3 regions of the Pseudomonas sp. IT-347P genome follow, and region 3 is predicted to be linked to each of the others. Evidence: riboswitches for the same ligand, from Rfam matches in the RefSeq annotation. Region 3 holds a riboswitch; each other region holds the start of a gene.
What was found. Region 3 has a riboswitch for cobalamin ahead of ACM6IV_RS10370 (ABC transporter substrate-binding protein). Riboswitches for the same ligand answer to the same signal wherever they lie in the genome.
Positions count from the first base shown of each region.

Region 1: it holds a riboswitch for cobalamin, as region 3 does, so the genes downstream of both, ACM6IV_RS09600 (CbtB domain-containing protein) here and ACM6IV_RS10370 (ABC transporter substrate-binding protein) in region 3, are expected to answer to the same signal.
Region 2: it holds a riboswitch for cobalamin, as region 3 does, so the genes downstream of both, cobO (cob(I)yrinic acid a,c-diamide adenosyltransferase) here and ACM6IV_RS10370 (ABC transporter substrate-binding protein) in region 3, are expected to answer to the same signal.

Region 1 covers NZ_CATKPQ010000022.1:171,526-181,745, forward strand. Annotated here, with positions in the region: gene cobN (cobaltochelatase subunit CobN) at 1-3,535, opposite strand, end outside; gene cobW (cobalamin biosynthesis protein CobW) at 3,539-4,609, opposite strand; cobalamin riboswitch at 4,708-4,920, opposite strand; cobalamin riboswitch at 5,928-6,150, shown strand; gene ACM6IV_RS09600 (CbtB domain-containing protein) at 6,273-6,470, shown strand; gene ACM6IV_RS09605 (CbtA family protein) at 6,482-7,180, shown strand; gene ACM6IV_RS09610 (cobalamin biosynthesis protein) at 7,177-7,590, shown strand; gene cobM (precorrin-4 C(11)-methyltransferase) at 7,673-8,419, shown strand; gene nfuA (Fe-S biogenesis protein NfuA) at 8,577-9,161, opposite strand; gene ACM6IV_RS09625 (fatty acid cis/trans isomerase) at 9,302-10,220, opposite strand, start outside.
Region 2 covers NZ_CATKPQ010000003.1:33,593-43,812, reverse strand. Annotated here, with positions in the region: gene ACM6IV_RS01815 (AI-2E family transporter) at 9-1,082, shown strand; gene hda (DnaA regulatory inactivator Hda) at 1,289-1,993, shown strand; gene ACM6IV_RS01805 (C40 family peptidase) at 2,208-2,825, shown strand; gene ACM6IV_RS01800 (C40 family peptidase) at 3,043-3,579, shown strand; gene ACM6IV_RS01795 (PQQ-dependent sugar dehydrogenase) at 3,716-5,029, opposite strand; gene ACM6IV_RS01790 (hypothetical protein) at 5,096-5,680, opposite strand; cobalamin riboswitch at 5,844-6,074, shown strand; gene cobO (cob(I)yrinic acid a,c-diamide adenosyltransferase) at 6,155-6,766, shown strand; gene ACM6IV_RS01780 (cobyrinate a,c-diamide synthase) at 6,763-8,112, shown strand; gene bluB (5,6-dimethylbenzimidazole synthase) at 8,160-8,810, shown strand; gene cbiB (adenosylcobinamide-phosphate synthase CbiB) at 8,807-9,715, shown strand; gene cobD (threonine-phosphate decarboxylase CobD) at 9,708-10,220, shown strand, end outside.
Region 3 covers NZ_CATKPQ010000022.1:367,974-378,193, forward strand. Annotated here, with positions in the region: gene ACM6IV_RS10340 (ABC transporter substrate-binding protein) at 418-1,443, shown strand; gene ACM6IV_RS10345 (ABC transporter permease) at 1,440-2,387, shown strand; gene ACM6IV_RS10350 (ABC transporter permease) at 2,394-3,203, shown strand; gene ACM6IV_RS10355 (ABC transporter ATP-binding protein) at 3,221-4,375, shown strand; gene map (type I methionyl aminopeptidase) at 4,577-5,368, opposite strand; gene ACM6IV_RS10365 (ParD-like family protein) at 5,365-5,592, opposite strand; cobalamin riboswitch at 5,828-6,022, shown strand; gene ACM6IV_RS10370 (ABC transporter substrate-binding protein) at 6,166-7,179, shown strand; gene ACM6IV_RS10375 (FecCD family ABC transporter permease) at 7,188-8,192, shown strand; gene ACM6IV_RS10380 (ABC transporter ATP-binding protein) at 8,189-8,953, shown strand; gene ACM6IV_RS10385 (GNAT family N-acetyltransferase) at 8,892-9,443, opposite strand; gene metE (5-methyltetrahydropteroyltriglutamate--homocysteine S-methyltransferase) at 9,660-10,220, opposite strand, start outside.

The sequences.
Region 1 (10,220 bases), 200 kb from region 3:
CCGCTCGCGAGCGAATCACCCGGTTCAGCTCTTCTTTCAAGGTGCGAATCTTCGGCAGATCCGGTTGGCTGTGATCGCCGTGATAACTCGCCGCCGCCTCGCCGCGCAGGCTTTCCACCGCCGCGAGCATGCCGCCCTGAAACTGGTAGTAATCATTGGAATCAAGCAGGTCGTGCTCGCGGTTGTCCTGATTCTGCAGCACCGCTTGCACCTGACTGAGGCGCTGAACAAACTGCTCGCGGGCAGCGGTACCCTCATCAGCACCGCCATAGGCGTACGCGCCCCAGTTCAGATAAACCTCGGCAAGATCTTCGCGGGTCTGCCACAAACGGCCGTCGATCGCGCCCTGCACGCCTGCGCCGTAAGCGCCGGGTTTGGCGCCGAAGATCCGCCAACCGGCCTGACGCCGCGCGGTGTCCTCGTCGAGGCCCGATTGCCGCAGCGCCTCGCGCTCAGCCCGCACTTTTGCCGCCAGCGGGTTGAGGTCGTCCGGTTCGTCGAGGGCAGCCACCGCTTGCACGGCGGCGTCGAACAGGCGAATCAGGTTAGCGAAGGCATCGCGGAAGAAACCGGAGACGCGCAGCGTGACATCGACACGCGGACGATCGAGCAGGCTCAGCGGCAGAATCTCGAAATCATCGACGCGCTGACTGCCAGTGGCCCACACCGGGCGCACGCCCATCAACGCCATGGCCTGGGCGATGTCATCGCCACCGGTGCGCATGGTCGCCGTGCCCCACACGGATAATCCAAGCTGACGCAGATGATCGCCGTGGTCTTGCAGGTGGCGCTCAAGAATCAACGTCGCCGACTGGAAACCAATGCGCCACGCGGTGGTGGTCGGCAGGTTGCGCACGTCAACCGAGTAGAAATTACGGCCAGTGGGCAGGACGTCGAGGCGACCTCGGCTCGGAGCACCGCTGGGGCCGGCGGGGACGAAACGACCGCTGAGGGCGTCGAGCAGACCGCGCATTTCCGCCGGGCCGCAGGCATCGAGGCGTGGCGCGACGACGTCGCGCAGATTATCGAGGATCGCACTGACTTCAGCCCACGCCGGCCCCTGTGGGAGCGAGCCTGCTCGCGAAAGCGGTGGTTCAGGTAAATCTTTAGCGACTGACACGACGCCTTCGCGAGCAGGCTCGCTCCCACAGGGGATTTGCAGGGATTCGCAGATCAACGCAGTGGCAAACAGTTCGAGGCGTTCGCGGGTGTCGCCAGCAGTGCGCCAAACCTCGTCGCTTTGAGATTGCAGCTCTGCGGGACGCGGGCCTGTCCATGGATCAGCCAACGCACAATCCAAAGGATCGAAACCCAGTTCGAAGGCTTTGGCCAGTGCGCGCAGCAGGCTCGATTGCGCGCCCTTCCCGTCTCCGCGTGGAATGCGCAGCAGCGCCAGCAACGTATCAATACGCAAACGCCCGGTCGGCGATTCACCGAACACGTGCAAACCATCGCGAATCTGCGATTCCTTCAGATCACACAAATAGGTATCGAGACGCGGCAGCCAGATCGCCGCATCGGCGTCGCTGTCCAGCGCGGCATCGAGTTGCAGTTCGCGGTCGATCTGCGTCTCGCGGACCAATCGCAGAATGTCGCGCTGCAGCTCACGGGCGCGGCGCGGATCGAGCAACTGCGCTTCGTAATATTCGTCGGCCAGCAACTCCAGATTGCGCAGTGGGCCGTAGGTTTCGGCACGGGTCAGCGGTGGCATCAGGTGATCGATGATCACCGCTTGCGTGCGTCGCTTGGCCTGGGCACCCTCGCCCGGATCATTGACGATAAACGGATAGATATTCGGCAGCGGCCCGAGCAACGCATCCGGCCAGCAGTTCTGCGAAAGACCAACGCCTTTGCCCGGCAGCCATTCGAGGTTGCCGTGTTTGCCGACATGGATCACGGCGTGAGCGCCGTAGGTATTGCGCAACCAGAAATAGAACGCCAGATAACCGTGCGGCGGCACCAGATCGGGGTCGTGATACACCGCGCTCGGATCAACCTGATAGCCGCGCGCCGGCTGAATGCCGACGAAGGTAAGGCCAAAACGCAGACCGGCGATCATCATGCGCCCGTCGCGGCACATCGGATCGTTGTGCGGCGCGCCCCAGCGTTCGTTCACAGCGCTGCGATTGGCCTCGGGCAGCGCATTGAACATCGTCAGGTAAGCGTCCATCGCCAGGCTTTGCTGGCACGGCCGCAGATCGATGGTGTCGAGATCGTTGCTGACGCCACCGAGCAATTGCTCGATCAACCGGGTGCCGCTATTCGGCAGTTCAGCGGCGAGCGGATAGCCCTCAGTTTGCAATGCTCGCAGGATATTCAGCGCCGCCGCCGGCGTGTCAAGACCGACACCGTTGCCGATACGGCCGTCGCGGGTCGGGTAGTTGGCGAGAATCAACGCGATGCGTTTTTCGCCGTTCGGCACCCGCGCCAGATCAATCCAGCGCCGCGCCAGTTCGGCGACAAAATCCATGCGTTCGGCTTGCGCGCGGTAGCAGACCACGTCGGACTGGCTGCGCTCACTGCGCCAGGCCAGATCCTTGAAACTGATCGGCCGGCTGATGATGCGCCCGTCGAGTTCCGGCAAGGCAATGTGCATCGCCAGATCCCGTGGCCCCAGACCTTGCTCGCTGTCGCGCCAGCCGGGTTCGTTGTCCTGCGCGCAGATCGCCTGAATCACCGGGATATTGCGGCGAAACGGCCGTAAATGCGGCGCCTCAGGGCTGGACTGGGCAAAACCGGTAGTGTTGAGAATCACCCCGGCCTCGACCTCGTCCAGCCAATCCTCGACTACCGTCAGACAGCCGGGTTCTTTCAGGCTGGCCACCGCGATCGGCAGCGGATTCAGCCCCGCCGCTTGCAAGCGCTGGCAGAACACATCGATGAACGCGGTGTTCGCCGCTTGCAAATGCGAACGGTAAAACAACACCGCCGCGACCGGGTTTTCCGGCAGCCATTCGGCTTGCCAGTCACTCAGAGCGGCGGAAGTTTTATTCGGGTGGTAAATCGCCGTGCGCGGCAGCGTCTGCGGCTCTTCCCAGGCGTAATCGCGAGCCAGCCAACGGTTGGCCAGGCAGCGGAAGAAATCCAGTGCATTGCCCAGGCCGCCCTGACGCAAGAACTGCCAGAGACGATCGCGATCCACGGCGTTGACGGTGCTCAAGTCGCTGAGCTCCGGATCGGGACGGTCATCGCCCGGCACCAGAATCACCTGTACACCGCGCCCGGAAAGTTCGATCAGACGCTCGACGCCGTAGCGCCAATAGGCGATGCCGCCGTGCAGCGAAATCAGGATGACCTTGGCATGACGCAGCACTTCGTCGACGTACAAGTCGACCGAAGCGTGATTCTGCACCTGCATCGGGTTGGCCAGACGCAGGCTCGGGTAATCCTCGGGCAATTGCTGCGCGGCTTCGGCAAGCAGCGCGAGGCTGGAGTCGCCGCTACACAGGATCACCAGCTCGGCGGGGGTCTGGCCAAGGTCGGCAATATTGTCATCCGAGACGAAACCGCCGGGCTGGGTCCTGAGCAGGTGCATGGCTTAAACGCTGAGCGCGGCGCGCAGTTGCGCTTCGAGTTTGGCGGCGTCGAGTTCCTGGCCGATCAGCACCAGACGCGTGACACGCGCTTCATCGGCGCCCCACTGACGGTCGAAATGCTTGTCGAAACGCGTGCCCACGCCCTGGATCAGCAAACGCATTGGCTTGTTCGGAATGGCGGCGAAGCCTTTGACCCGGAGGATACCGTGCTGAACCACCAGTTGCGTCAGCGCGTCGAGCAGCAGGCTTTCGTCGGCTTGCGGCAGTTCGATGGAGATTGAATCGAAGGCGTCGTGATCGTGGTCATCGTGGTCGTCATCACCGTCGTGGTGGTGATCGTGATGACTGTGACGGCTGTCGATGTGTTCTTCGGAACCGGCGCCAAGGCCAATCAGCACGTCCAGCGGCAGACGGCCGTTGCTGGCTTCGATGATTTTCACCGCTGGCGGCAGCTCTTCGGCGACTTCGGCGCGGACACGAGCGAGGTCTTCCGCGCTGGTCTGGTCAGCCTTGTTGAGGATCACCAGGTCGGCGCTGGCCAGTTGGTCAGCGAACAATTCGTGCAGCGGCGATTCGTGATCGAGGTTCGGGTCGAGTTTGCGCTGGGCATCGACTTGGTCCGGGAACGCGGCAAAGGTGCCAGCGGCCACAGCCGGGCTGTCGACCACGGTGATCACCGCGTCAACCGTGCAGGCGCTGCGGATTTCCGGCCACTGGAAGGCTTGCACCAACGGTTTTGGCAGGGCCAGGCCCGAGGTTTCGATGAGGATGTGGTCGAGGTCGCCGCGACGGGCAACCAGTTCACGCATCACCGGGAAAAACTCTTCCTGAACGGTGCAGCACAGGCAGCCGTTGGCCAGTTCGTAAACGCGGCCGGTGGCTTCTTCTTCGGTGCAGCCGATGGTGCATTGCTTGAGGATTTCACCGTCAATGCCCAACTCGCCGAACTCGTTGACGATCACCGCAATGCGACGGCCCTGCGCGTTGTCGAGCATGTGCCGCAGCAGCGTAGTCTTGCCCGAGCCGAGGAAGCCGGTGACGATGGTGACGGGGAGTTTGGCCAGTGTTTTCATCGGTATGCCCTTTGGCAAGCGGCGGGCATACGGGACGAGAACCGGTAACGCGCGTGCGCGCCGGAAGCGTTCGCCACCGGATCACCCCGCCCGGTTGTAGTGAGAATCTGTGACGAGGCAGGTCTCCTGGCTGACGGTGTTCAGGCGCGGGGCCTGGCATTCGTTGCGCCTTCCCGCTGGCTCGTCAATTGAGCTGGCAGTGGCGTGGCAGCGAACATCACCGTTCACAGTTGCGGGGGCAGCCGCGGCATTGACCGCGTTCCCTTCTTAGCTTCGGCAGCGGCCGAAGAACCTCGAAGGCGCAAGGCTACGCATGGCTTGCTTATGGGTCAATGTTTGGATTGGGGGCATATCCGTTGCTGCGGTAACGGCTGCTTAGGGTTCCGCCCTTACGGCGGGTCACTTTTTCCAGACGCCGAAAAAGTAACCAAAAAGGCTTGCCCCGGCGTACGGCACTTCGCTGAGGCTCAGTGTTCCCTCGCTACGGTGTCCATCCGGGGGCATCGCCTACGGTTTGCTTCGCTGCACCTCCTCTCGATGTGTGCGGCTGCGCCGCACGGCGCTGCGCGCCTACCCCCCGGATGGACACCTACGCTCGGCCTGCCGAAGGGGCAAAAAATCAAAAGCCAAAGCAAGATCAAGAGCCAGATCAAAAGCCCCTCACCCTAGCCCTCTCCCGGAGGGAGAGGGGACTGACCGGGGTGTTTGGGAGAGCTACACCGACGTGAAATACCGAGTTGAACTCAGATTTTGAAACAGATCAAAAGCCCCCCTCACCCTAACCCTCTCCCAAAGGGAGAGGGAACTGATCGAGGTGTTTGGGAGAGGTACGCCGACGTGCGATACCGCGTTGAACACAGATCTTGAAAAGCCCACAAATCGGCCCCCTCTCCCTCGGGAGAGGGCTGGGGTGAGGGGCAGCAACAACGCAAATCAAAAGCCGAACACCCGCGCTCTTCCCCACTCAATAGGCCGAGTGTCAGCTCGCCTGCTTTTGATCTTGATCCACGGGCGACGTCGGAAGGCTGAGTGGAGGGATTGATCCGGGGGTGGGAGCGCAGCGACCGTTTGGCGCAGCCAAACACAGCGAGAGGAGGTGCAGCGAAGCAAACCGGAGACGCTGCGCCCGGATCGATCCCGCAGCGAAGGAACCCCGAGCCCCAGCGAGCGGGCCGGACGCAGGAGCAAGCGTTTTTTGCTTACTTTTTTTGGCGTTTGAAAAAAAGTGAGTCGCCGTAAGGGCGAAACCGTAATCAGCAACACCCGCAGCAACGGATAAGCCCCCCACAAATTGACTAAAATCCCCGACCCATGCTCTCCTACACACCTTGTTACGGGTGCCCTTCACAGGGTGAAACGGGAAACCGGTGAATCATGTGCTTTACTCAAGCCCATGTCAGTCCGGTGCTGCCCCCGCAACGGTAAGCGAGCGAAGCGTCAAAACCACTGTGCCAGCAAGGCATGGGAAGGTGACGCTTGCAGGTCGGCCTGACGCCAACCCCTCGTGAGCCCGGAGACCGGCCCGCAACACACAGCCCGCATTTGTGCGTCGCTGAACATAACAAACCCGCGGTGGGCGGGCGCTGTTCGAACCTCTGCGAGCCCGACCCGCAGGGGTTTTCATGCGCTCGATTGACCCGCTGACACTCCAGAGGGAAGCGCCATGTCGATCATCAGCAGCACCGGCAGCAACACAGACAAAATCGTCAGCACCACCACCCTGAGCCAACGCCTGACGGCTGCGATTTTCGCGTCGATCCTCGGCGCCAGCCTGGTTTACTTCGCCGGTTTCTCGCACATCGAAGCGGTACACAACGCCGCCCACGATACCCGCCACAGCGCCGCGTTCCCGTGCCACTGAGGCCTGCCGACATGATCAAGCGTATTGCGCAAACCGCGGGTTTCACCGGTCTGCTGGCCGCCCTGCTCCTCACCCTGCTGCAAAGCTTCTGGGTTTCGCCGCTGATTCTTCAGGCGGAAACCTTCGAGAAGTCCGAGCCGGTGGCGGTTCACGAACACGCCGCTGGCGCGGCTGTACACACCCACGATGCCGAAGCCTGGGAGCCGGAAGACGGCTGGCAGCGCGTGGTCTCGACCACGGGCGGCAATCTCGTCGTTGCGGTGGGTTTCGCCTTGATGCTCGCCGGTCTCTACACCCTGCGTGCGCCGACCAAAACCTCGCAAGGTTTGCTCTGGGGGCTGGCCGGTTACGCGACGTTCGTGCTTGCACCGACCTTGGGCCTGCCGCCTGAACTGCCCGGCACCGCTGCGGCCGACCTGGCTTCGCGGCAAACATGGTGGATCGGCACGGCCGCCTCTACCGCTGTCGGCCTGGCCCTCATCGTGTTCAGCCGCCACTGGCTGATGAAACTGCTGGGCGTGGCCATCCTCGCCGTGCCCCACGTGATCGGCGCACCGCAACCGGAAGTGCATTCGATGCTCGCCCCCGAGGCATTGGAAGCTCAGTTCAAAATCGCTTCGCAATTGACCAACGTAGCGTTCTGGCTAGCCCTGGGCCTGATCAGCGCTTGGTTGTTCCGCCGCAAAAGCGATGGCCAATACCACTCATGACGGACGATCGCGCAGCGCCGACTCTGGTCATAGGTCTGGGCTGCCAGCGTGGCTGCCCGGCCAGCACGCTGCGCGCGTTGCTCGATCAAGCGTTACAGGCACACCGCATTGAGCTTGAAGCGGTCAAGGCGTTGGCCAGCATCGATCTGAAGCGCGATGAACCGGGTCTGCAAGAACTTGCTGCACAACTGGCCCTGCCCTTGCTGTACTTCAGCAGTCAAGAATTGGCCAGTTATCAGCAACGACTCAGTCACCATTCACAAATTGCTTACGAACGCACGGGTTGCTATGGCGTCGCCGAAAGTGCGGCGTTGGCGCTTGCCGAACAGCTGATTCAGGCACCGGCAAAACTGCTGATTTCCCGGCAGAAATACGCTCAGGCCACGTTGGCATTGGCCGGCGCGGCATAAAATCCCGATAATCCCCGCCATTGATCATGAGCGTTGTTCATCTGCAACGCTGTCGTGTCCTCTTTTTACTCAGGATTCAACGATGACCGTTTACTTCATCGGCGCCGGCCCCGGCGATCCGGAACTGATCACCGTCAAAGGCCAGCGGCTGATCCGCAGCTGCCCGGTGATTATCTACGCAGGTTCGCTGGTGCCGGCGGCGGTGCTCGACGGCCACCAAGCCGAGACAGTGGTGAACAGCGCAGAACTGCACCTGGAGCAGATCATCGAACTGATCAAGGCCGCGCATGCCAAGGGTCAGGATGTAGCGCGGGTGCATTCCGGCGATCCGAGCCTGTATGGCGCAATCGGGGAGCAGATCCGTTATCTGCGTGAGCTGAATATTCCGTTCGAGATCATCCCCGGCGTGACGGCGACCGCAGCGTGTGCGGCGTTGCTTGGTGCGGAACTGACCCTGCCGGACGTGTCGCAAAGCGTGATTCTGACCCGCTACGCCGACAAGACCGCCATGCCAGCGGGCGAAGAGCTGGGCAGTCTGGCGCAGCATGGCGCGACCATGGCGATTCATCTGGGGGTCAATCATCTGGACAAGATTCTGGCCGAGCTGTTGCCGCATTACGGCGCCGATTGCCCGATTGCGGTGATTCACCGGGCGACGTGGCCGGATCAGGATTGGGTGATGGGGACGCTGGCGGATATTGCCGGGAAGGTTGAGGCGAAAGGGTTTCGGCGTACCGCGCTGATTCTGGTCGGGCGCGTTTTGGGGAGTGAGGTGTTTAGCGAGTCATCGTTGTATCGCGCGGGGCATGCTCATCTCTATCGCCCTTGAAGGCCCCTTCGCGAGCAAGCCCGCTCCCACAATTGGAATGCGATCAAATGTGGGAGCGGGCTTGCTCGCGAAGGCGTCGGTACTTTTCACCCATAAAAACTCACCCATAAAAAACGGCGCTCACGGGGCGCCGTTTTTCATGTCTGCAGCGAACACCTTAGTAGTAGGCGTTTTCTTTCTGCGTGTGGTCGGTCACGTCGCGAACGCCTTTCAGTTCAGGGATGCGCTCGAGCAACGTGCGCTCGATGCCTTCCTTCAACGTAACATCCGCCTGGCCGCAGCCCTGGCAACCGCCACCGAACTGCAGGACGGCAATGCCGTCTTCAACCACATCGATCAGACTGACCTGACCGCCGTGGCTGGCCAGCCCCGGGTTGATTTCGGTTTGCAGGTAATAGTTGATGCGCTCGTTGACCGGGCTGTCGGCGTTGACCATCGGGACTTTGGCATTGGGTGCCTTGATGGTCAGCTGGCCGCCCATGCGGTCGGTGGCGTAGTCGACCACGGCGTCATCGAGAAACGCTTCGCTGAACGAATCGATGTAGGCGGTGAAGCTTTTCAGCCCCAGCGCGGTGTCTTCAGGTTTTTCTTCGCCCGGCTTGCAGTAGGCAATGCAGGTTTCGGCGTACTGGGTGCCAGGCTGGGTGATGAAGACGCGGATGCCGATGCCCGGGGTGTTCTGCTTGGAGAGCAGATCAGCCAGGTAATCGTGAGCGGCGTCGGTAATGGTAATAGCGGTCATGGAAACTCCTCGCAGGCTTGGGCGCAGTTTACGCCAATCATTGCCCCGGACAAAGTCCTAGTATTTTTGTCGGGAAAGATTCTCGTCAGCCGCACTGTCGATACCGGCCTTGAGCCAGTGATCCTTGCGTTTACCAGCCATCAGAGATTCTCGTAGCGGTTCATGTCCAACACGCCCTCTTCCACCGGATCGGTTTCGTGCAAGTACTGGCTCAGATCATGGAAATAGAACCAGAATTGCGGATGACTGCGCCGAATTCCCCAACGTTCGACGATTTTCTCGAAACGGTTGGCATCCTTGGCGTTTTCCATGGCATCGACAAATTCGGGCACCTGATCGGCAGGAATATTGAAGATGAAGTTCGGATAACTGCTGAGGACACCCGAAAAAATAGTAAGGGTGTCCAACCCCGGCTGATAGCGCAGCGACTCACCGAGCAGGAACGCTACGTTGCTGTGCGCGCGGTTGCGCAACAGGCTGTAGACCTCACGTTTGCCGCTGGCGGTTTCAATGCGCAGCATGGTGGCTTCCGGCAATTGCTCGATGACTTTCAAACCGGCCGCCGGGCGCGAGGTCAGACGGCTTAGCGCCTGCTCGGCATTTTGCAGCGCCGGATCGATATTTGGCCGTGAGCAGTAAGCGCCGTCGCAGCGGTTGATCGGATCAGGATGTGCATTGAGATCACCGTAACGCGCCAGCAATTGCATGGCGAAGTCGTGTTTCGGGTCTTTCTCGTCGAGTTTCAGCGCAGTCGGTTTGTCGTCGTCAATGGCTTCGTAATCGAGCCACATCTTGAACTGGCCGCCGTTCTGGTACCAATCGTTGAGATAATCCTCGCGGGAATCGGCAGGCATCAGGCGCAGGAAGTTCTGCTCGGCACCGTTGCGGATCAGGTCGAAATACAGACGGGTTTGCGCCTGATGCGAGACGTTGCCGAACACGTCGAAGTTGACTGCCAACTGGTAATAGGTGCGCTCGAGCAAGGGATAGTCGAACAGCCACATCGTCTGCGGCACCTCGCCAATCAGGCCTTTGGTCACCGAAGCGCTGTCGAAGTGA
Region 2 (10,220 bases), on a different contig from region 3:
AGTGGTACATGGCCGATACGCGGCGTTGGTTCTGGCTCGGTGGGGTTGTCCTGCTTTGCGCGTTTGTGTGGTTGCTCCACCCGATCCTCACGCCGTTTCTGGTGGCGCTGCTGCTGGCTTATCTGTTCGATCCACTGGTGGATCGCCTGGAGCGACTTGGTATGTCGCGCACCTGGGGCGTGATCGCGGTGTTTGCTTTGTTCACCCTGATCGTCACGGCGCTGATGCTGGTGTTGGTGCCGATGCTCGCCAAGCAGTTGCTGCGTTTGTACGAACTGGCGCCGCAGATGCTCGATTGGCTGCAGCACACGGCAGTGCCGTGGGCACAGTCGAAGCTGGGGTTGTCGGACGGTTTCTGGAAGTTCGACAAGGTCAAGGCCGCGATCAGCGAGCACATGGGGCAGACCACCGACATTGTCGGCGTGGTGCTGAGTCAGGCAACGGCCTCCAGTCTGGCGTTGATCGGCTGGCTGGCCAATCTGGTGCTGATCCCGGTAGTAAGTTTCTACCTGCTGCGCGACTGGGATGTGATGATGGCCAAGATCCGCAGCTTGCTGCCGCGTGATCGGGAAGAGACCATCGTATCGCTGGCCGGTGAATGTCATGAGGTGCTGGGCGCGTTTGTTCGCGGTCAGTTGCTGGTGATGGTGGCGCTGGGCGTGATCTACGCGGCGGGCCTGATGATTGTCGGGCTGGAGCTGGGGCTGTTGATCGGTCTGATCGCGGGTCTGGCGGCCATCGTGCCGTACATGGGCTTCGTGATCGGTATTGGCGCGGCACTGATTGCCGGTTTGTTCCAGTTCGGTGGCGATCTATACCCGATGGTCGGGATCGTCGCGGTGTTCATGGTCGGTCAGGCGCTGGAAGGCATGGTGCTGACGCCGCTGCTGGTGGGTGATCGTATCGGTCTGCACCCGGTGGCGGTGATCTTCGCGATTTTGGCTGGTGGCGAGCTGTTCGGTTTCACCGGTGTGCTGTTGGCGTTGCCGGTGGCGGCGGTGATCATGGTGCTGGTGCGCCATGTGCACGATTTGTACAAGGATTCTGACATCTATAGTGGTGTCGACGAGCCTGAGTTGTAATCGGGCAGGGCGGCCCGGCGAACAGCCGGGTTGGCCCGCGTCCTGCAGGCGCTGGCGCCAAAGAATCTGTCATAAAACCAGCGTGTTAACGCAAACCTTTGATTTTGCTTGGACTCTGTCGCATTGTGCGCTCAGCTTCACGGGTATAAACTTCGCAAACTTTACACAGAGGCCACTAACGGTTCCTTGAGAACTGTTCAGTCAGCATGAAACCGATTCAGCTGCCCCTAGGTGTGCGTCTGCGTGACGACGCCACCTTCATCAACTACTACCCAGGCGCCAATGCCGCTGCACTCGGCTATGTCGAGCGTCTATGCGAAGCCGACGCCGGCTGGACAGAAAGCCTGATCTACCTGTGGGGCAAACACGGCGTAGGGCGTACGCATCTGTTGCAGGCCGCATGTCTGCGTTTCGAGCAGATGGGTGAGCCGGCGGTGTACTTGCCGTTGGCCGAGTTGATGGATCGCGGCGTCGAAATCCTCGATAACCTCGAACAGTACGAACTGGTTTGCCTGGACGACCTGCAGGTGATTGCCGGCAAGGCTGACTGGGAAGAGGCGATGTTTCATCTGTTCAACCGTCTGCGTGACAGCGGTCGGCGCCTGCTGATTGCCGCTTCAACCTCTCCGCGTGAACTGCCGGTCAAACTGGCTGACTTGAAATCGCGCCTGACCCTGGCGCTGATCTTTCAGATGCGCCCGCTCTCCGATGAAGACAAATTGCGCGCCTTGCAACTACGCGCATCGCGTCGCGGTTTGCACCTGACTGACGAAGTCGGGCATTTCATTTTGACTCGCGGTACCCGTAGCATGAGTGCACTGTTCGACTTGCTCGAACAGCTCGATCAGGCCTCGTTGCAGGCTCAGCGCAAGCTGACCATTCCCTTCCTGAAAGAAACGCTGGGCTGGTAACGGCGCGGCTTTTAGCGTGTTTTGGCATATTTCAGGCGTCAGAAAATCCGCTTTCCTGCACGATTTGCAGGCTGCGTATCGGTTCAAATGGGCTTAAGCGCTTAGATGTAAACGAGAAACCGGGAAGTCACAAAAAGATCGATTGAATTTGCAAATGAGGCTGATAGCGGGCATAGTCTCGGCTTCTTTACAACTATCAGCCACGGTCGTGCCCATGCTACAGCGCTTCGCACCCCTCGTGCCTCTCGCACTCGTCACCCTGTTATACGGTTGCGCTGCTCATTCTCCAGTTCAAGAGCAGCCTCAACAGGTTAAAAATTCTGCCACGGCCCAGTCTTCCGTTATTTACCAGGAAGAGCTGGACACGGAAAAAGAACTCAACGAATTCAATGGCAAGAAGCCTTATCAGCTTCCTGTTCTGGCCGACAGCATCCTCGAACGCGGCATGTCCCTGATCGGTACCCGCTACCGTTTCGGCGGTACCTCTGAAGCCGGTTTCGATTGCAGCGGTTTCATCGGCTACCTGTTCCGCGAAGAGGCTGGCATGAACCTGCCACGCTCGACCCGCGAGATGATCAACGTTGATGCGCCGCTGGTGTCACGCAGCAACCTTGAGCCGGGCGATCTGCTGTTCTTCGCCACCAACGGTCGTCGCGGTCGCGTCAGTCACGCCGGTATCTACCTGGGTGACAACCAGTTCATCCACTCCAGCAGTCGTCGCAGCGGCGGTGTTCGCATCGACAGCCTGGGTGACAGCTACTGGAGCAAGACCTTCATCGAAGCGAAACGCGCTCTGGCCAACGCTCCGACTGTTGTCACCGCTCGCAAGTAATTCCCCGATGTCGCTGCGTTCGCAGCGACGACCGGCTCCCGGCAACGGAGTAGACCTGGACTTTACAAGGTGAAGTTAAAGTCTTACTTGAAGTTTGCCGCGTAGCCGCTAGAATCCTGAATCATATTGATGGCAAACCGCCTGCGTGCTTACGCAGGCGGTTTTGTTTTCTGTCCGTCGGCAGAAAAAGCCGCAGCCAGATCAGGATGTTCTGCTTATGACGATGTCGGCCCGCCTTGCTTTGATCTTTTTCGCAGCGCTGCTCAGCGCCTGCGCCAGTCGCACGCCGCCCCCTGCGCCGGTGGTTCGCGCGCCGGTTGTGTTCGGTCCCTCGCAATCTTTCTCGCCCGCTGCCGAGGACGTGCTGTTCCGTGCGCTGGGTTTGGTGGGCACGCCGTATCGCTGGGGCGGCAACACGCCGGATTCCGGGTTTGATTGCAGCGGGCTTATCGGTTTTGTCTACCGTGATGCGGCAGGGATTTCGCTGCCGCGCTCCACGCGCGAGATGATCGTCATGCAGGCGCCGAATGTCGGCAAGGAGGGCTTGCAGACCGGCGACTTGATCTTCTTCGCCACCAATGGCGGCTCGCAGGTCAGTCATGCGGGGATTTATGTCGGCGAAGGGCGCTTTGTGCATGCGCCGGCCACGGGCGGTACGGTGAAGCTGGACAGTCTGTCGAAGGCGTATTGGCAAAAGGCTTATCTGAGCGCCAAGCGGGTGCTGCAGCCGGAGCATCTGGCGCATAACCCGTAATTCAAGTTGCCCATAATCTAATGTGTAGGAGCGAGCCTGCTCGCGATGACGGTGTCACATTCAACATCAATGTTGAATGATCGACCGCTATCGCGAGCAGGCTCGCTCCCACAGTTGTTTCAGGTCACATTCAACATCACTTTGTGGCTGAGACTCGCCAAACCTTGTTGCCGACATCATCCGCCACCAGCAAGCCACCTTGCTGATCGATCACCACGCCCACCGGCCGGCCAAATGCATTCTCATCCTTGTCGAGGAATCCGGTCAGCACATCCACCGGTGTGCCACTCGGCTTGCCGCCGGTAAACGGCACGAAAATCACTTTGTAGCCACTGTGCGGTTTGCGATTCCATGAGCCGTGCTGGCCGATAAAGGCACCTTCCTTGAATTGCGCCGGCAGGTTGTTGCCCTCGGCGAACGTCAGGCCCAAAGACGCAGTGTGCGGCCCGACTGCATAATCCGGGGCAATGGCTTTGGCCACCAGCTCAGGGTTTTGCGGCGACACACGCACATCCACATGCTGGCCGTAGTAACTGAACGGCCAGCCATAAAACCCACCGTCCTTCACGGAAGTGATGTAGTCCGGCACCAGGTCACTGCCGATTTCATCGCGCTCATTCACTGCCGTCCACAGCGCGCCACTGGTGGGTTCCCAGGCCAGGCCATTGGGGTTGCGGATGCCCGAGGCGAAGATGCGGTGGTTGCCGGTCGCCCGATCAACTTCCCAGATCGCGGCGCGACCTTCTTCCTTATCCAGACCATTTTCGCCGACGTTGCTGTTCGACCCGACCGTGACGTACAACTTGCTGCCGTCCTTGCTGGCGATGACGTTTTTGGTCCAGTGGTGATTCAGCGTGCCGCCGGGCAAATCGACAACCTTGATTGGCTGCGACTTGATCTCGGTCGCGCCGGGTTCGTAGTTGAAGCGCAGCAAGCGATCGGTATCAGCGACGTACAGATCGTTGCCGACCAGGGTCATGCCGAAAGGTGAGTTGAGGTTTTGCAGGAACACTGTGCGCGTCTCAGCGACGCCATCGTGGTCGGCGTCACGCAGCAAGGTGATGCGGTTTGGGCTTGGCACGCCAGCGCCGGCCTTGCCCATGACCTTCTTCATGACCCAGCCGCGAATCCCGCTGCTGTCATCCGGTTTTGGCGGGGCATTGGTTTCCGCCACCAGCACATCGCCGTTGGGCAGCACATACAACCAGCGCGGATGATCGAGGCCTTCGGCGAACGCTGCCACCTGGGTGCCAGCCGCCGCTGTCGGTTTGCCGCCCTCGGGCCAGCCGATCGCCGGGGCGATGTTCACCGTCGGGATCAGGGTCTTGTTCGGTTCAGGCAGCTTCGGCGACGGGCCGGTACCGTCGGAGACTTGCAGGCTGGAGGTCTCACCGCAGGCGGCGAGCCCTCCGGCGAAGGCGATGACAAAAACGAGCTGGGGCTTGCGCATTGCTGATCTTCCCTATGAATGCATTCCTAATCATAGAGGAGGGCGCAAGCCCGATGGTTCAACTGCTCAGCCGCGGGCTTCCTTGAACAGCACGGCGATGCCCGGGTGATAGTGGCCCGCTTCGCTGCGTAACTTGCGGTAGGCGTAGGGGAAATACCAGGCGACCGCGCAAGTGTGTTCCTTTTGCAGATCGTCGACCATGTCCTGCAACTCTTCGGGGCTGGCGCTGTGCTGGGCTTTCTGTGGAGCGACAAACAGGCAGCCGAGCTTGAGATCGCTGGCATAGCTTATGCGTTTGGCGTCGTTGGTGATGTCGAGCAGGGCTTGGGTCAGATTCAGGTGGGTAACCTTCGGCCAGCGCTGAGTGACCTGGATAAAGGCGCGGTCTTCGGCACCGGCCAGAAGCAGATCGGCGCGAGCGTTGCGCTCGCCTCCTTCGTTCTGCTTGCGCGTGGCAGTTTCGTTCAAAGTCACCAGCTCCGCCATCCAGGCCGCCGCCGAGAGCAAGCCGAGATTGGCTTTCTCGTCATGCCAGTAAGGGGTGTCGCTGTCGCCGCGCACGGCGTTGTAGCGGTCGATACAGTCAAACCAGCGTTCAAGCACCGGGCGCAGGAATTCCAGGCGCGGGTTGCTGATGATCATGCCTTGCATCGTCATCATCCTTATTGTTGTGATGGGCTTTTCGGGAAAAGCATGGCTCTTTGATATCACTTGTCTCAGCATGGCACAAGACAGGCGTCAGATAATTGATCGGCGGCAGTTATTCGCCCCGATGGCTGCCTCTTTAATTGACGCTCCATCCCCAACCCTCTAACCTTCGCGGCTTGTTTCAGGTGCTCTGTGACCTGCGTCGACAGAGTGAAACAGGGAAGCCGGTGAGGGTTGTCTTCAACTGAAGAACAATGACGATCCCGGCGCTGCCCCCGCAACGGTAAATGAGTGAAAACTGCGCCATGAGCCACTGCCTCGAAAGAAGCGGGAAGGCGCGCAGTCAGGCCAACGCCGCTCATGAGCCCGGAGACCGGCCTGATCCATCCAGCGGCATCACGGTGGGCGATGCCAGGCTTTTTGCCGTCTATTCTTGTGCCTGCCCGCCGTTATCCAGCCTCAACGGAGAGCTCCCCAATGACTGATTCCCCCGAGCGTGACGAACGCCATCTGGCGCGTATGCAGCGCAAGAAAGCCGTGATCGACGAACGCATCGCCAACTCGCCCGACGAGTGCGGCCTGGTGCTGGTGCTGACCGGCAACGGCAAAGGCAAAAGCAGCTCGGCGTTCGGCATGCTCGCCCGCGCCATGGGCCACGGCATGCAGTGCGGTGTGGTGCAGTTCATCAAGGGCCGCAACAGCACGGGTGAAGAGCTGTTCTTCCGGCGCTTCCCCGAGCAGGTGCGTTTTCATGTGATGGGCGAGGGCTTCACCTGGGAAACCCAGGATCGTCAGCGTGACATCGCTGCCGCCGAAGCCGCGTGGGCGGTCTCCCGCGAATTGCTGCGCGATCCGTCGATCGGTCTGGTGGTGCTCGACGAATTGAACATCGCCCTCAAGCACGGCTACCTTGATCTCGATCAGGTACTCAGTGATTTGCAGGCGCGTCCGCCGATGCAGCACGTGATCGTCACCGGTCGTGCGGCCAAGCCGGAAATGATCGAGATGGGCGACACGGTCACTGAAATGGGCATGCTCAAGCACGCCTTCCAGGCCGGTATCAAAGCGCAGAAAGGCGTCGAACTTTGAATCAACCACGTCACTGCCCAGCGGTCCTTATCGCCGCGCCGGCCTCCGGTCAGGGCAAGACCACCGTTACCGCCGCACTGGCCCGTTTGCATCGCAACCACGGGCGCAAGGTGCGCGTCTTCAAATGCGGCCCAGACTTTCTCGACCCGATGATTCTCGAGCGCGCCAGCGGTGCGCCGGTGTATCAACTGGACATGTGGATGGTCGGCGAACAGGAAAGTCGTCGTCTGTTGTGGGAAGCCGCTGCCGAGGCGGACCTGATTCTGATCGAGGGCGTAATGGGCCTGTTCGACGGAACGCCGTCCAGCGCCGATCTGGCACGGCACTTCGGTGTGCCGGTGCTCGGCGTGATCGACGGCACAGCCATGGCGCAGACCTTTGGTGCGCTGGCGCTGGGTTTGGCGAAGTATCAGCCGGATCTGCCGTTTGCTGGCGTGCTGGCTAATCGTGTCGGTACCCTGCGTCATGCGCAGTTGCTCGAAGGCAGTCTCACCGAAGGTTTGCGCTGGTACGGCGCGCTGTCTCGCGAAACCGGTATCGAACTGCCGAGTCGCCATCTCGGCCTGGTCCAGGCCAGCGAACTGAATGATCTGGATATGCGTCTCGATGCCGCCGCCGATGCATTGGCCAGCAGTTGCGAGGTAGCGTTGCCACCGGCCGTGGAATTCGCCGCGCCTGATGTGATCGCCGTCGAACCGTTGCTGAAAAACGTGCGAATTGCTGTCGCCCGTGATGAAGCGTTTGCTTTCACTTACGGCGCCAGTCTCGATCTGTTGCGCGCGATGGGCGCCGAGTTGAGTTTCTTCTCGCCGATCCGCGACACGCAATTGCCTGCGGCGGACAGCCTGTATTTGCCGGGCGGTTATCCAGAATTGCACCACGTTGCGTTGTCGCAGAACACTGCGATGCTTGAGGCGATCCGTGCGCATCATGCGGCCGGGAAACCGTTGCTCGCCGAGTGTGGCGGCATGCTTTATTTGCTTGATTCGCTGACAGATGTTGAAGGTACCCGCGCTGAGCTGGTCGGCCTGCTTAAGGGCGATGCAGTAATGCAAAAGCGTCTGGCTGCGTTGGCGTTGCAGGCGGTCGAACTGCCGGAAGGTTCGTTGCGTGGCCACACTTATCACCATTCCCTGACGACGACTGAGTTGACGCCGATTGCCCGTGGCCTGAGTCCGAACGGTGGGCGTGGGGCGGAGGCGGTTTATCGCGAGGGGCGGATGACGGCTTCTTATGTGCACTTCTATTTCCCGTCGAATCCGACTGCGATTGCCGCATTGTTTGCGCCAGACCGTGAGGCCGCCTTCGCGAGCAAGCTCGCTCCCACAGGGGATCGCGTTTCTTGAGCAAGCACCCCGTCCAATGTGGGAGCGAGCTTGCTCGCGAAGAGGCCATGACTGACAACGCATTCTCCGAAGCCGAACGCGAAGCGGTTTATAGAGCCATTGCCGAACGCCGCGACATGCGTCACTTCACCGGCGGCAGCGTCGAACCACAATTGCTGCGCCGACTTTTGGAAGCTGCCCACCAGGCCCCAAGCGTCGGCCTGATGCAGCCGTGGCGCTTCATCCGTATCAGCGACCGAACTTTACGCGGCCAGATCCAGAACCTCGTCGAAGAAGAACGCATCCGTACCGCCGAAGCCCTCGGCGAGCGCAGCGACGCGTTCATGAAACTCAAGGTCGAAGGCATCAATGACTGCGCCGAAGTGCTGGTTGCGGCGCTGATGGACGATCGCGAAAAGCACATTTTCGGTCGCCGCACGCTGCCGGAAATGGACATGGCTTCGTTGTCCTGCGCGATCCAGAATCTGTGGCTGGCCTCGCGCGCCGAAGGCCTGGGCATGGGCTGGGTCTCGCTGTTCGAGCCGCAAGCGTTGGCGGATTTGTTGAAGCTACCCGAGGGCGCCAAGCCGCTGGCCGTTTTATGCCTGGGCCCGGTCAAGGAATTCTATCCGGCGCCGATGCTGGTACTCGAAGGGTGGGCACAGGCGCGTCCGCTCAATGAGTTGCTGTACGAAAATTATTGGGGAGTGAGTCAATGAGTGTGGCGTTGTTGAGTGTCGCCGCCGTGGCGCTGGATGCGCTGCTGGGTGAACCGAAACGCTGGCATCCGCTGGTGGCGTTCGGCAACTTTGCCGGGCGCATCGAGCAACGTTTCAACGCCGGTGGACGTGGCTGGCGCAGTCACGGCGTCACCGCATGGGTAATCGCGGTACTGCCGCTGACCTTGCTTGCCACCGCGTTCTCCTGGGCGCCGTATGTGGGCTGGGTCGTCGAGATTCTCGCGTTGTATTGCGCCCTCGGCATGCGCAGCCTCGGTGAGCATGTTGCTCCGGTCGCCGCTGCGTTGCGCGCGGATGATCTGGATGAGGCGCGCAAGCGTGTCGGCTATCTGGTCAGCCGCCAGACCGATGAACTCGACAGCACCGCCGTCGCCCGCGCCGCCACTGAGTCGGTGCTGGAAAACGGTAGCGATGCGGTGTTTGCCGCGCTGTTCTGGTTCGTCGTGGCGGGTGCGCCAGGCGTGGTGCTCTATCGCTTGAGTAACACGCTCGATGCGATGTGGGGTTATCGCAATGAACGCTTCGAGCGGTTCGGTTGGGCGGCGGCGAAAATCGACGACGTGTTGAACTACATTCCTGCGCGTCTGGTGGCGTTGACCTACGCACTGCTGGGCAACACCCGACTCGCGTTGAAGTGCTGGCGCACACAGGCGCCGAAGTGGGACAGCCCCAACGCAGGTCCCGTGATGGCGGCGGGCGCCGGTGCGCTGGGCGTGGAACTGGGTGGCCCGGCGATTTATCACGGCGAACTTCACGATCGTCCTCAGCTCGGCGAAGGCGCAGCGGCTGACGCAGATTCCATTGATCGTGGCTGGCAATTGGTCCAGCGCGGGGTATGGTTATGGCTGCTGATTCTCTGCGTGGGGGCTGAATTTTATGCTTGAGCACGGTGGCCGGCTGCGCAAGGCTGCACTCGATTACGGTATTGCCGAGGCTGACTGGCTCGACCTGTCCAGCGGCCTCGCGCCGTGGCCATTCCCGATCCCGGATATCCCGCTGCGCGCCTGGGCGCGCCTGCCGGAAACCGATGACGGTCTGGAGCAGGCCGCGTGCGATTACTACGGTGCCGCGCAAGTGCTGCCGGTGGCCGGTTCGCAGATGGCCATTCAGTTGCTGCCGCGTTTGCGCCGCGCCGGCAAGGTCGGTGTGTTGTCACCGTGTTATGCCGAGCATGCCGAAGCCTGGCGCCGCAGCGGTTATATCGTGCGCGAAGTGCTGGAGCAGGAAGTCGAGTTCTTTCTCGACAGCCTCGATGTGCTGGTGGTGGTCAACCCGAACAACCCGACCGGCCTGAGCCTGACCCCGGCGCGCCTGCTCGACTGGCATGCGCGACTCGCCCGGCGCGGTGGCTGGCTGGTCGTCGATGAGGCCTTCATGGACAACACGCCG
Region 3 (10,220 bases):
CGCCGACCTGAAATACCGAGTCGAACTCAGGTTTGAACTGCATGGAGAACCGGCTCCCTTTCCGATTCCAAATCGAGCTCGTTTTTGAACAGCACAAAGATCGGCTCCCTTTCCAATGCCGAGTCAAGCTCGGTTTTGGACGGTATGAAGATCTGCTCCCTTTCCCCCTCTCCCATTGGGAGAGGGCTGAGCGGGCGGCGTTCCGATGAGGGGCTGGATCTAGAATTTCTACACATCTCTCAAGTGAAAAAACATCAGCCTCCAGATAACCGGTAAGGCAAAGTGCTTGCACAAAGCTTGGAATACCATAATATGATATTCCATAGACCGGACACTTCAACGAACGTCCAGCTACTGCTCCCGACAGGCGGGCAACAACGCAAGCCCGCTCAAAAACACAACAATGAGGGCGTGAACATGGTGTTGAACAAAGCTGCAACCGCAATCTTTTTTGCGGGACTGCTCAGCGTCACCGGCCAGGCTGCAATGGCTGCCGAAAGCGTGAACTTCGTCAGTTGGGGCGGAAGCACCCAGGATGCGCAGAAACAGGCCTGGGCCGATCCATTCAGCAAGGCCAGCGGCATCACCGTCGTGCAGGACGGCCCGACCGACTACGGCAAACTCAAAGCCATGGTCGAAAGCGGCAACGTGCAGTGGGACGTAGTCGATGTCGAAGCCGATTTCGCCCTGCGCGCCGCCGCTGAAGGCCTGCTCGAACCCCTCGATTTCAAGGTCATCCAGCGCGACAAGATCGACCCGCGTTTCGTCAGCGATCACGGTGTCGGCTCGTTCTTCTTCTCCTTCGTCCTCGGCTACAACGAGGGCAAACTCGGCGCCAACAAGCCGCAGGACTGGAGCGCCCTGTTCGACACCAAAACCTACCCCGGCAAACGCGCCCTGTACAAATGGCCAAGTCCCGGCGTGCTCGAACTGGCGCTGCTGGCCGACGGCGTAGCGGCCGACAAGCTCTACCCTCTCGACCTCGATCGCGCCTTCAAGAAACTCGACACCATCAAGAAAGACATCGTCTGGTGGGGCGGCGGCGCGCAGTCGCAGCAACTGCTGGCGTCCGGTGAAGCGAGCATGGGCCAGTTCTGGAACGGTCGTATCCACGCCCTGCAGGAAGACGGTGCACCGGTCGGCGTGAGCTGGAAACAGAACCTGGTCATGGCCGACATTCTGGTGATTCCAAAAGGCTCGAAAAACAAGGACGCGGCGATGAAGTTTCTGGCCGCCGCCAGCAGCGCCAAAGGCCAGGCTGACTTCTCCAATCTGACCGCCTACGCCCCGGTCAACCTCGACAGTGTGGAGCGTCTGGATTCGACGCTGGCCCCCAACCTGCCGACTGCCTACGCTAAGGATCAGATCACTCTTGATTTCGCGTACTGGGCCAAAAACGGCCCGGCCATCGCGACACGGTGGAACGAATGGCTGGTCAAATGAAAATGGCAGCCACCGCGTCCCGTCCCTCCACTGCCACCGGGAGCGCCGCAAGCGCTGCCGGTTCGGCCCACGGAACCCAGGCGGTTGCGATGCAGCAAGCCCCGTCCCTCCGACAACGCTGGCGCGGCGCCGGCAACCTCGCCCCGGCGCTGTTGTTCATCGGCCTGTTCTTTCTCGCGCCGTTGATTGGCCTGCTGTTGCGCGGCGTGCTCGAACCGACCCCAGGCCTTGGCAACTATGAACAACTGTTCGCCAACTCGGCGTACGCGCGGGTGCTGCTCAACACCTTTTCGGTGGCCGGGCTGGTGACACTGTTCAGCCTGCTGCTGGGCTTTCCGCTGGCCTGGGCGATCACCCTGGTGCCGCGTGGCTGGGGTCGCTGGATTCTCAACATCGTACTGCTGTCGATGTGGACCAGCCTGCTCGCCCGCACCTATTCGTGGCTGGTGTTGCTGCAAGCCTCCGGCGTGATCAACAAGGCTCTGATGGCGATGGGCATCATCGATCAGCCGCTGGAGATGGTGCACAACCTCACCGGCGTGGTGATCGGCATGAGCTACATCATGATCCCGTTCATCGTGCTGCCGTTGCAGGCGACCATGCAGGCCATCGACCCGATGATCCTGCAGGCCGGTTCGATCTGCGGCGCCAGTCCGTGGACCAACTTCTTCCGGGTGTTCCTGCCGCTGTGCCGGCCGGGTCTGGCCTCCGGTGGCTTGATGGTGTTCGTCATGTCGCTCGGTTACTACGTGACCCCGGCGTTGCTCGGCGGCGCGCAGAACATGATGCTGCCGGAGTTCATCATTCAACAGGTGCAATCGTTCCTCAACTGGGGCCTGGCCAGTGCCGGCGCCGCGTTGCTGATCGCAATCACTTTGGTGCTGTTCTACTTCTACCTGAAGCTTCAGCCGGAATCCCCGGTTGGCGCCAGCAACGCGAGGTAAGCCGACATGCTCCTGACTCCCAATGCGATGAGCCGCCGGATGCGCTTCGGCCTCTACGCCACCACCGGGCTGATCGGTCTGTTCCTGGTGTTGCCGATCGTGTTTATCGTGCTGCTGTCGTTCGGTTCCTCTCAGTGGCTGGTGTTTCCGCCTCCGGGCTGGACGCTGAAATGGTACGGCCAGTTCTTCTCCAACCCGGACTGGATGAACGCTGCGGCCGCCAGCCTCAAGGTCGCCGTGCTGACCACAATTTGCGCCGTGGCCCTGGGTTTGCCGACCGCGTTTGCGCTGGTGCGCGGGCGCTTTCCCGGCCGGGAAATGCTCTACGGCCTGTTCACCCTGCCGATGATCGTGCCATTGGTGATCATCGCCGTGGCGGTGTACGCGCTGTTTCTCAAGCTCGGTTACACCGGGACGATGTTCGCCTTCGTGGTCAGCCATGTGATTGTCGCGTTGCCGTTTACCATCATCTCGATTATCAACTCGCTGAAGCTGTTCGATCAGTCGATTGAAGACGCGGCGGTGATCTGCGGCGCGTCACGCCTGCAAGCGGTGTTCAAGGTGACGTTCCCGGCGATTCGTCCGGGCATGGTCGCCGGCGCCCTCTTCGCCTTCCTCGTTTCGTGGGACGAAGTGGTGCTCAGCGTGATGATGGCCAGCCCGACCCTGCAAACCCTTCCCGTGAAAATGTGGACCACCCTGCGCCAGGACCTGACGCCAGTGATCGCCGTCGCTTCGACGCTGCTGATCGGCTTGTCTGTGTTGGTCATGGTGATCGCCGCCGCGCTGCGTCGGCGCAACGAAATCAGCGCCTGAGCGCCCAGGAGTACGACATGAGTGCCGTGATCAAAGACGCCTTCCAGCAGAACGACAAACCGCTGGTCAGCCTGCGCAACCTGAACAAGCACTACGGCGACTTTGCCGCCGTCGACAACATCTCGCTGGACATCAAGGACGGCGAGTTCCTGACCTTCCTCGGCTCCAGCGGCTCGGGCAAGAGTACGACGCTGTCGATGCTCGCCGGGTTCGAAACACCGAGCAGCGGCGAGATCCTCGTCAATGGGCAATCGCTGGTGAATGTGCCGCCGCACAAGCGCGACATCGGCATGGTGTTCCAGCGTTATTCGTTGTTCCCGCATCTGTCGGTGCGCGACAACATCGCGTTTCCGTTGGCGATTCGCAAACTCGCTGCGGCCGAGCGCGACAAGCGTGTCGATGCCATGCTGAAACTGGTGCAGCTTGAGCAATTCGCTCATCGCCGCCCTTCGCAACTGTCCGGTGGTCAGCAACAACGCGTCGCCATCGCCCGTGCCTTGGTTTACGAACCACGCATTCTGTTGATGGACGAACCTCTCGGTGCGTTGGACAAAAAGCTGCGCGAAGATTTGCAGGATGAACTGCGCCAACTGCATCGTCGCTTGGGCATCACTATTGTTTACGTGACCCACGACCAGGAAGAAGCCATGCGTTTGTCTCAGCGCATCGCCATTTTCAGTCATGGCAAGATTGTGGGTCTGGGCAGCGGTTATGACCTGTATCAGAATCCGCCGAATGCGTTTGTTGCTTCGTTTCTGGGCAACTCGAACTTCCTCAAGCTCAAGGCGCAGGGCAATGCTGTCGCTTCGTTTGAAGGGCAGTCGCTGTCGATGCGTCTGACGGCCGGGCTGCATACGGATCAGGATGTGTTGCTGATGGTGCGTCCGGAAAAGGCACTGGCGTTGAGCGTGGCGCAGGCGGTCAGCGAACCGCTGCCGTCGGGTTGGAATGAGGTCTCAGCAAAAGTCGTGGAGGTGTTGTTTCTTGGTGAGAGCCAGACCTGCAGCGTGATCACTTCCGGCGGTACTTCGATGACGGTGAAGGCTTTGTCCGCCGCCGGTATGCCGCTCAAGGCTGGCGATCCGGTGCAAGTGCGCTGGGCGACTGCTGATGCTTGCGTGTATACCGAATGGACAGAGAGCGACCTGAACAAAGCTGCGGGCGCTCACTGATAGCGTGTTGTCTGTCGGATTTACCCCCTCACCCCAGCCCTCTCCCCCAAGGGGGCGAGGGGGAAAGGGAGCAGATCGGGGGCTTTTCAGGACCTGAGATCGACTCAGGACTTTCAAGTCGATGTATAACGCCAAAACAACTCGGTCAGTCCCCTCTCCCTCTGGGAGAGGGCTAGGGTGAGGGAAACAGTCGACGCGGTATCAGACAATAGCGCGGTAGCCTTCAATCTCATCCGGCCACGCGGTGAGGACTTCAAACCCAGTCTCCGTCACCGCGACCATATGCTCCCACTGCGCCGACAACGAGCCATCCTTGGTCAGCACTGTCCAGCCATCCGGCATGTTCTTCACATGACGCTTGCCGGCGTTGAGCATCGGTTCAACGGTGAAGATCATCCCGGCCTTGAGCTTCATGCCCTGATCGGGAAAGCCGTAATGCAGGATCTGCGGCTCGTCGTGATAAACCTTGCCGATGCCGTGCCCGCAATACTCGCGCACCACACTGAAGCCTTCCTTCTCCGCCAGGCTCTGGATCGCATGGCCGATGTCGCCCAACGTGGCACCCGGTTTCACCACGCGAATACCCGCGCACATGGCGTCATAAGTGGTCTTGATCAGGTGCTGCGCTTCAGCCGTCGCCTCACCCACCACGTACATGCGGCTGGTGTCGCCGAACCAGCCGTCCTTGATCACGGCGATGTCGAGGTTGACGATGTCGCCATCCTGCAGCGGCGTCCCCGACGGAATCCCGTGGCACACCACGTCGTTGACCGAGGCGCAGACGGTTTTCGGAAAACCGTGATAACCCACGTTGGCCGGTATCGCTTTCTGCACATTGACGATGTAGTCGTTGCACAGCCGATCGAGTTCATCGGTGGTCACGCCGGCCTTGACGTGCGGCACCAGCATCGCTAGCACTTCAGCGGCGAGTTTGCCGGCCGCGCGCGATTGCGCGATCTCGGCCGGGGTGTTTAGCTTGATCGGGTTTCTCATGCGCTGACGGCTTCCTGAGTCAGTTGTTGCAGATCCAGCCCGCCGTTCTGTTCGGCGCGGATCAGCAAGCGGCAAATGGCGCTGTGGTCGAGGTTGGGGTGTAGCTCGGCGAGCATGCCGATACGCATCCAGTGCTCGGCCTGTGCGTTGATCGAGCGGCTGAGCGCATTGCTGGAGATGCGCAGATTCTCGTGCATGTCCTCTGAAATCTTTACGATGCCCATATATGGATCCGATACGATGTGTATATGGATCGTATACTAGCCAACCCCCAGTCGAAATTGCAAATACGATCGTGTCGGCGGGCAAATCGCAGGCAAAAAAAAGCTGCCAAAATTGGCAGCAAAACTTTAAGAACACGCGATGTAATTGGCCTCAGCATAGGCGCCGGATAATGACAGTGTCATGACAACCACACCCTCGCCAGGACAGATACGTCTCCCCTTCAGCGGCGTGATCGACTACCATGCCGCCGCCGGTTTCCAAACGGGATTAATAGGGAATCCGAGGTGCTTGCACAGCACTGATCGGAACTGCCCCCGCAACTGTAGGTGCTGAGCCTGCTCCAAGACTGCCACTGGGTGAACCCCGGGAAGGCCGGAGCCAGGCGATGACGCATCAGTCAGGAGACCTGCCGGCACAATGACGACTAACCGGCGGGGTGTCCGGGAAGGACATCGTGCCGTTCGCGTCTTTGTTTGCTGCCCGGCCTTGCGCGGTTGCCCTGACCGCGTTCGATGGTGTGTTTCCAGACCGTACTCTCCCGCTCCCCGTACGGTTCCCTTGGAGACTGCCCCATGCTGCTGCCCCGCGTTGCCACCCTTATCACCGGCCTGAGCCTTTGCGCCCTGGCGCAGGCGGCACCGACTGTCTATCCGCTGACGATCGAAAACTGCGGCAGCAGCCTGACCTTCCAGCACGCGCCGACGCGTACGGTGACCATCGGCCAGGCCGGCACGGAAATGCTTTACGCCATGGGCCTGGGCAACAAGGTCGTCGGCACTTCACTGTGGTTCAACAATGTGCTGGACCAATACAAGGCACAAAACGAGCAGATCGAGCGCCTGGCCGATAACGAACCGAGTTTCGAATCGGTGATTGGCAAGCGCCCGGAACTGGTCGCCGTGGAACTGGAATGGATGGTCGGCCCGCAAGGTGCGGTGGGCACTCGCGAGCAGTTTCACGAGCTGAAGATTCCAACCTACCTGCTGCCCTCCGATTGCGAAGCCAAGGACAACCTGGTCGGCGCCGACGGCACGCGGCTGGCACCGTTTCGCATCGACACGATTTACAAGAGCGTGAGCCAACTGGCGCAGATCTTCGACGTGCAGGAGCGTGGCCAGCAGCTCAACGATCAACTCAAGGCCAGCCTCGCCAGATCGATCGCCACTGCCCACGGCAAACAGCTCAAGGACGCTAGCGCGCTGGTGTGGTTCTCCAGCGCTCAGATGGACATCGAGCCGTTCGTGGCCGGGCACAAAGGCGTTCCCGATTTCATGCTCAGCACCCTCGGTGTGCGCAACGTGGTGGCGTCCGATGAAGAGTGGCCAACGGTCGGTTGGGAAACCATCGCCAAGGCCAATCCGACCTTTCTGGTCATCGCGCGTATGGATCGTCGACGCTTCCCTGCCGACGACTATGAAAAGAAACTCGCCTTCCTGCGCAGCGACCCGGTGACGCGCAACATGGACGCGGTGAAGCACAACCGCATCATCATTCTCGACGCCATGGCCCTGCAGGCCAGCCTGCGCATGTTCGACGGCATCGAACAATTGGCCACGGCCATCAACGGCTATGACCTGTCGCAATGAGTGCCAGCCTGATCCGTACGCTACTGGCCCTGGCGACCCTGTTGTTGGCTGTGATTGCCGGCGTGGCCATCGGTGAAACCTCGATTGAGCCGGGCGTGGTGGTGCAAGTGCTGGCCAACAAACTATGGGGCGCCGGACATGTGCTCGACCCTATCGATGAAGGCATTGTCTGGAACTACCGACTGACCCGCGCACTGGTCGCGGCGGCCTGCGGTGCCGGGTTGGCGACCTGCGGGGTGATTTTGCAGTCGCTGCTGCGTAATCCACTGGCCGATCCGTATCTGCTGGGGATTTCTGCCGGGGCTTCGACCGGGGCGGTAATGGTGGCGCTGCTGGGCGTTGGCGCCGGGATGATCTCATTGTCAGTCGGTGCCTTCGCCGGCGCGGTAACGGCGTTCGTGCTGGTGATTGTGCTGGCACGGGTCAGCGGCTCGGCCAGCGGCACCGGGCAGATCATTCTCGCGGGGATCGCCGGCTCGCAATTGTTCAATGCACTGACGGCGTTTCTGATCACCCGCTCGGCCAGCTCCGAACAGGCGCGCGGGATCATGTTCTGGCTGCTGGGTAATCTCGGCGGCGTGCGCTGGCCGTCGGTGTGGCTGGCGGTGCCGGTGGCCGTGTCGGGATTGGTTGTGTGCCTGTGGCATCGGCGGGCGCTGGATGCGTTTACCTTTGGTGCGGATTCGGCGGCGTCGCTCGGCATTCCGGTGCGACGTGTGCAGATTCTATTGATTGGCTGCGCGGCGCTGGTGACGGCGGTGATGGTGTCGATTGTCGGTTCGATCGGTTTTGTCGGTCTGGTCATTCCCCACGCCGCGCGTCTGTTGCTTGGAACCGGTCATGCGCGGTTACTGCCGGCCAGTGCGCTGGGCGGTGCGGTGTTTCTGATTGCTGCTGATGTGCTGTCGCGCACGCTGATCAAGGGTCAGGTGATTCCGGTCGGGGTGATTACCGCACTGGTCGGCGCACCGGTGTTTGCGTTGATTCTGGTTGGCCGCAGGTCCGCACGATGAGCCGTGTTTTGAGTTGTTCCGAACTGAGCTTCAAGGTGCGCGGCGCCGAGTTGCTCAACGGTGTCAGCCTCGACGTTCAGCGCGGCGAAACTTTGGGTATTGTCGGACCGAACGGCTCGGGCAAATCCACCCTGCTCAAACTGCTGGCCGGGCTGCGCGAACCGAGCGCTGGCGAGGTGCTGCTCGACGGTCAGCGCCTGGGCAAAATGGCCCGACGCAATATTGCGCAAAAACTCGCGGTGGTCGAACAACAGGCCGACACCGACGACGGCATTCGCGTGTTTGATGCCGTGGCGCTGGGGCGAACGCCTTGGCTGTCGGCGCTGCAACCGTGGTCGCAGGCAGACGACGCCATTGTCCAGCAGGCGCTCACCGACGTTGACGCCATGCACCTGCGCACGCGCCTGTGGCGCAGCCTGTCGGGCGGTGAGCGGCAGCGGGTACACATCGCCCGGGCATTGGCGCAGCGACCGCAGATCCTGTTGCTGGACGAGCCGGCCAACCACCTCGACATTCAGCATCAACTGACCATTCTCAACGTGGTGCAGGCGTTGCCGGTGACCACATTGATCGCACTGCATGATCTTAATCAGGCATTGAAATGTGATCGTCTGGCGGTGCTGGAACGCGGGAGACTGGTGGCACTGGGCGAGCCGCTGGAGGTGCTGACACCACAGCGCTTACAGGAGACGTTCGGGGTCAGGGCGCATTACCTGACGGACCCGTTTGATGGAGCGCAGATTCTTCGATTCCACTCATGACGCTGTGCATGTGCGTCGTCTGCCAGACCGGGTCAGCGTCGACAGCAATTATCTCGAAACCCTGCCGCTGCCAGAACTCGATGGCCCCCGGCAGAAACGGATGGGTGTGCAAGTAGATCACCTCGACCCCGTCGGCGAGTGCCAGGTCTTTGAGTGATCGGTACAACGCCGCGGCCAACCCGGAACGCCGTTGTGAAGGCACGACGAACAGGCGCACGATTTCCACCACGTTGCGGTCGGGATAATCCAGGTTGGGAAAGCGTCGGTCGTAAGGGAGATAGCCGATCGAGGCGACAATCTGCCCTTCGTGACGAGCGATCAGAAAGCGCCCTTCCCCACGCAGATAAACCTCGGCAAAACGCGCCAGATCATCGGGCATTCCAGTCGCGCTGAGCTTGGGGAACAGCTCGGCGCGGGCCTTTAGAACAAAATCAAGAACGTCAGGAATGTCTGCTTCGGACACGGCCTGGATAACGGGTTGATCACTCATGTAGCGGCAAACACCTGAACTGCGGCTGGGCACAGTAACAACAGCCTCCCGGCGATGCCAAGGAAATCCCCGATTCTGAACTTCATACACAACCCCTGTAGCAGTGAGCCTGCTCGCGATAGCGGTGTGTCAGTCACCGATGAGTTGACCGACACACCGCTATCGCGAGCAGGCTCACTCCTACAAGGGGTTGTGTTTATTCAGGTGGTTAAGGTGTCAGCCAAGCTCTTTACGCAGCTGGCGGGCGGCAGTGACCATGTGCACCAGCGCCGCTTCGGTCTCTGGCCAGCCCCGGGTTTTCAAACCGCAATCCGGGTTGACCCATAGCCGCTCTGCCGGAATCCGCTTGGCCGCCTTGCGCAACAGATTGGCCATTTCCGAGGCATCCGGCACCCGTGGCGAGTGGATGTCATAGACGCCCGGGCCGATTTCGTTCGGATAGGCGAAGGCTTCGAAAGCTTCCAGCAATTCCATGTCCGAGCGTGAAGTTTCGATGGTGATCACGTCGGCATCCATGGCCGAGATGGACTCGATCACATCGTTGAACTCGCTGTAGCACATGTGCGTGTGGATCTGGGTTTCATCGCGTACACCCGAGGCGCACAGGCGGAACACTTCGGTCGCCCAGTCCAGATAATCCTGCCACTGCGCTTGACGCAACGGCAGACCTTCGCGGAATGCCGCTTCGTCAATCTGCACGATTTTGATGCCGGCAGCTTCCAGATCGACCACTTCGTCACGAATCGCCAGCGCCAGTTGCCGGGCCTGCGTTTCACG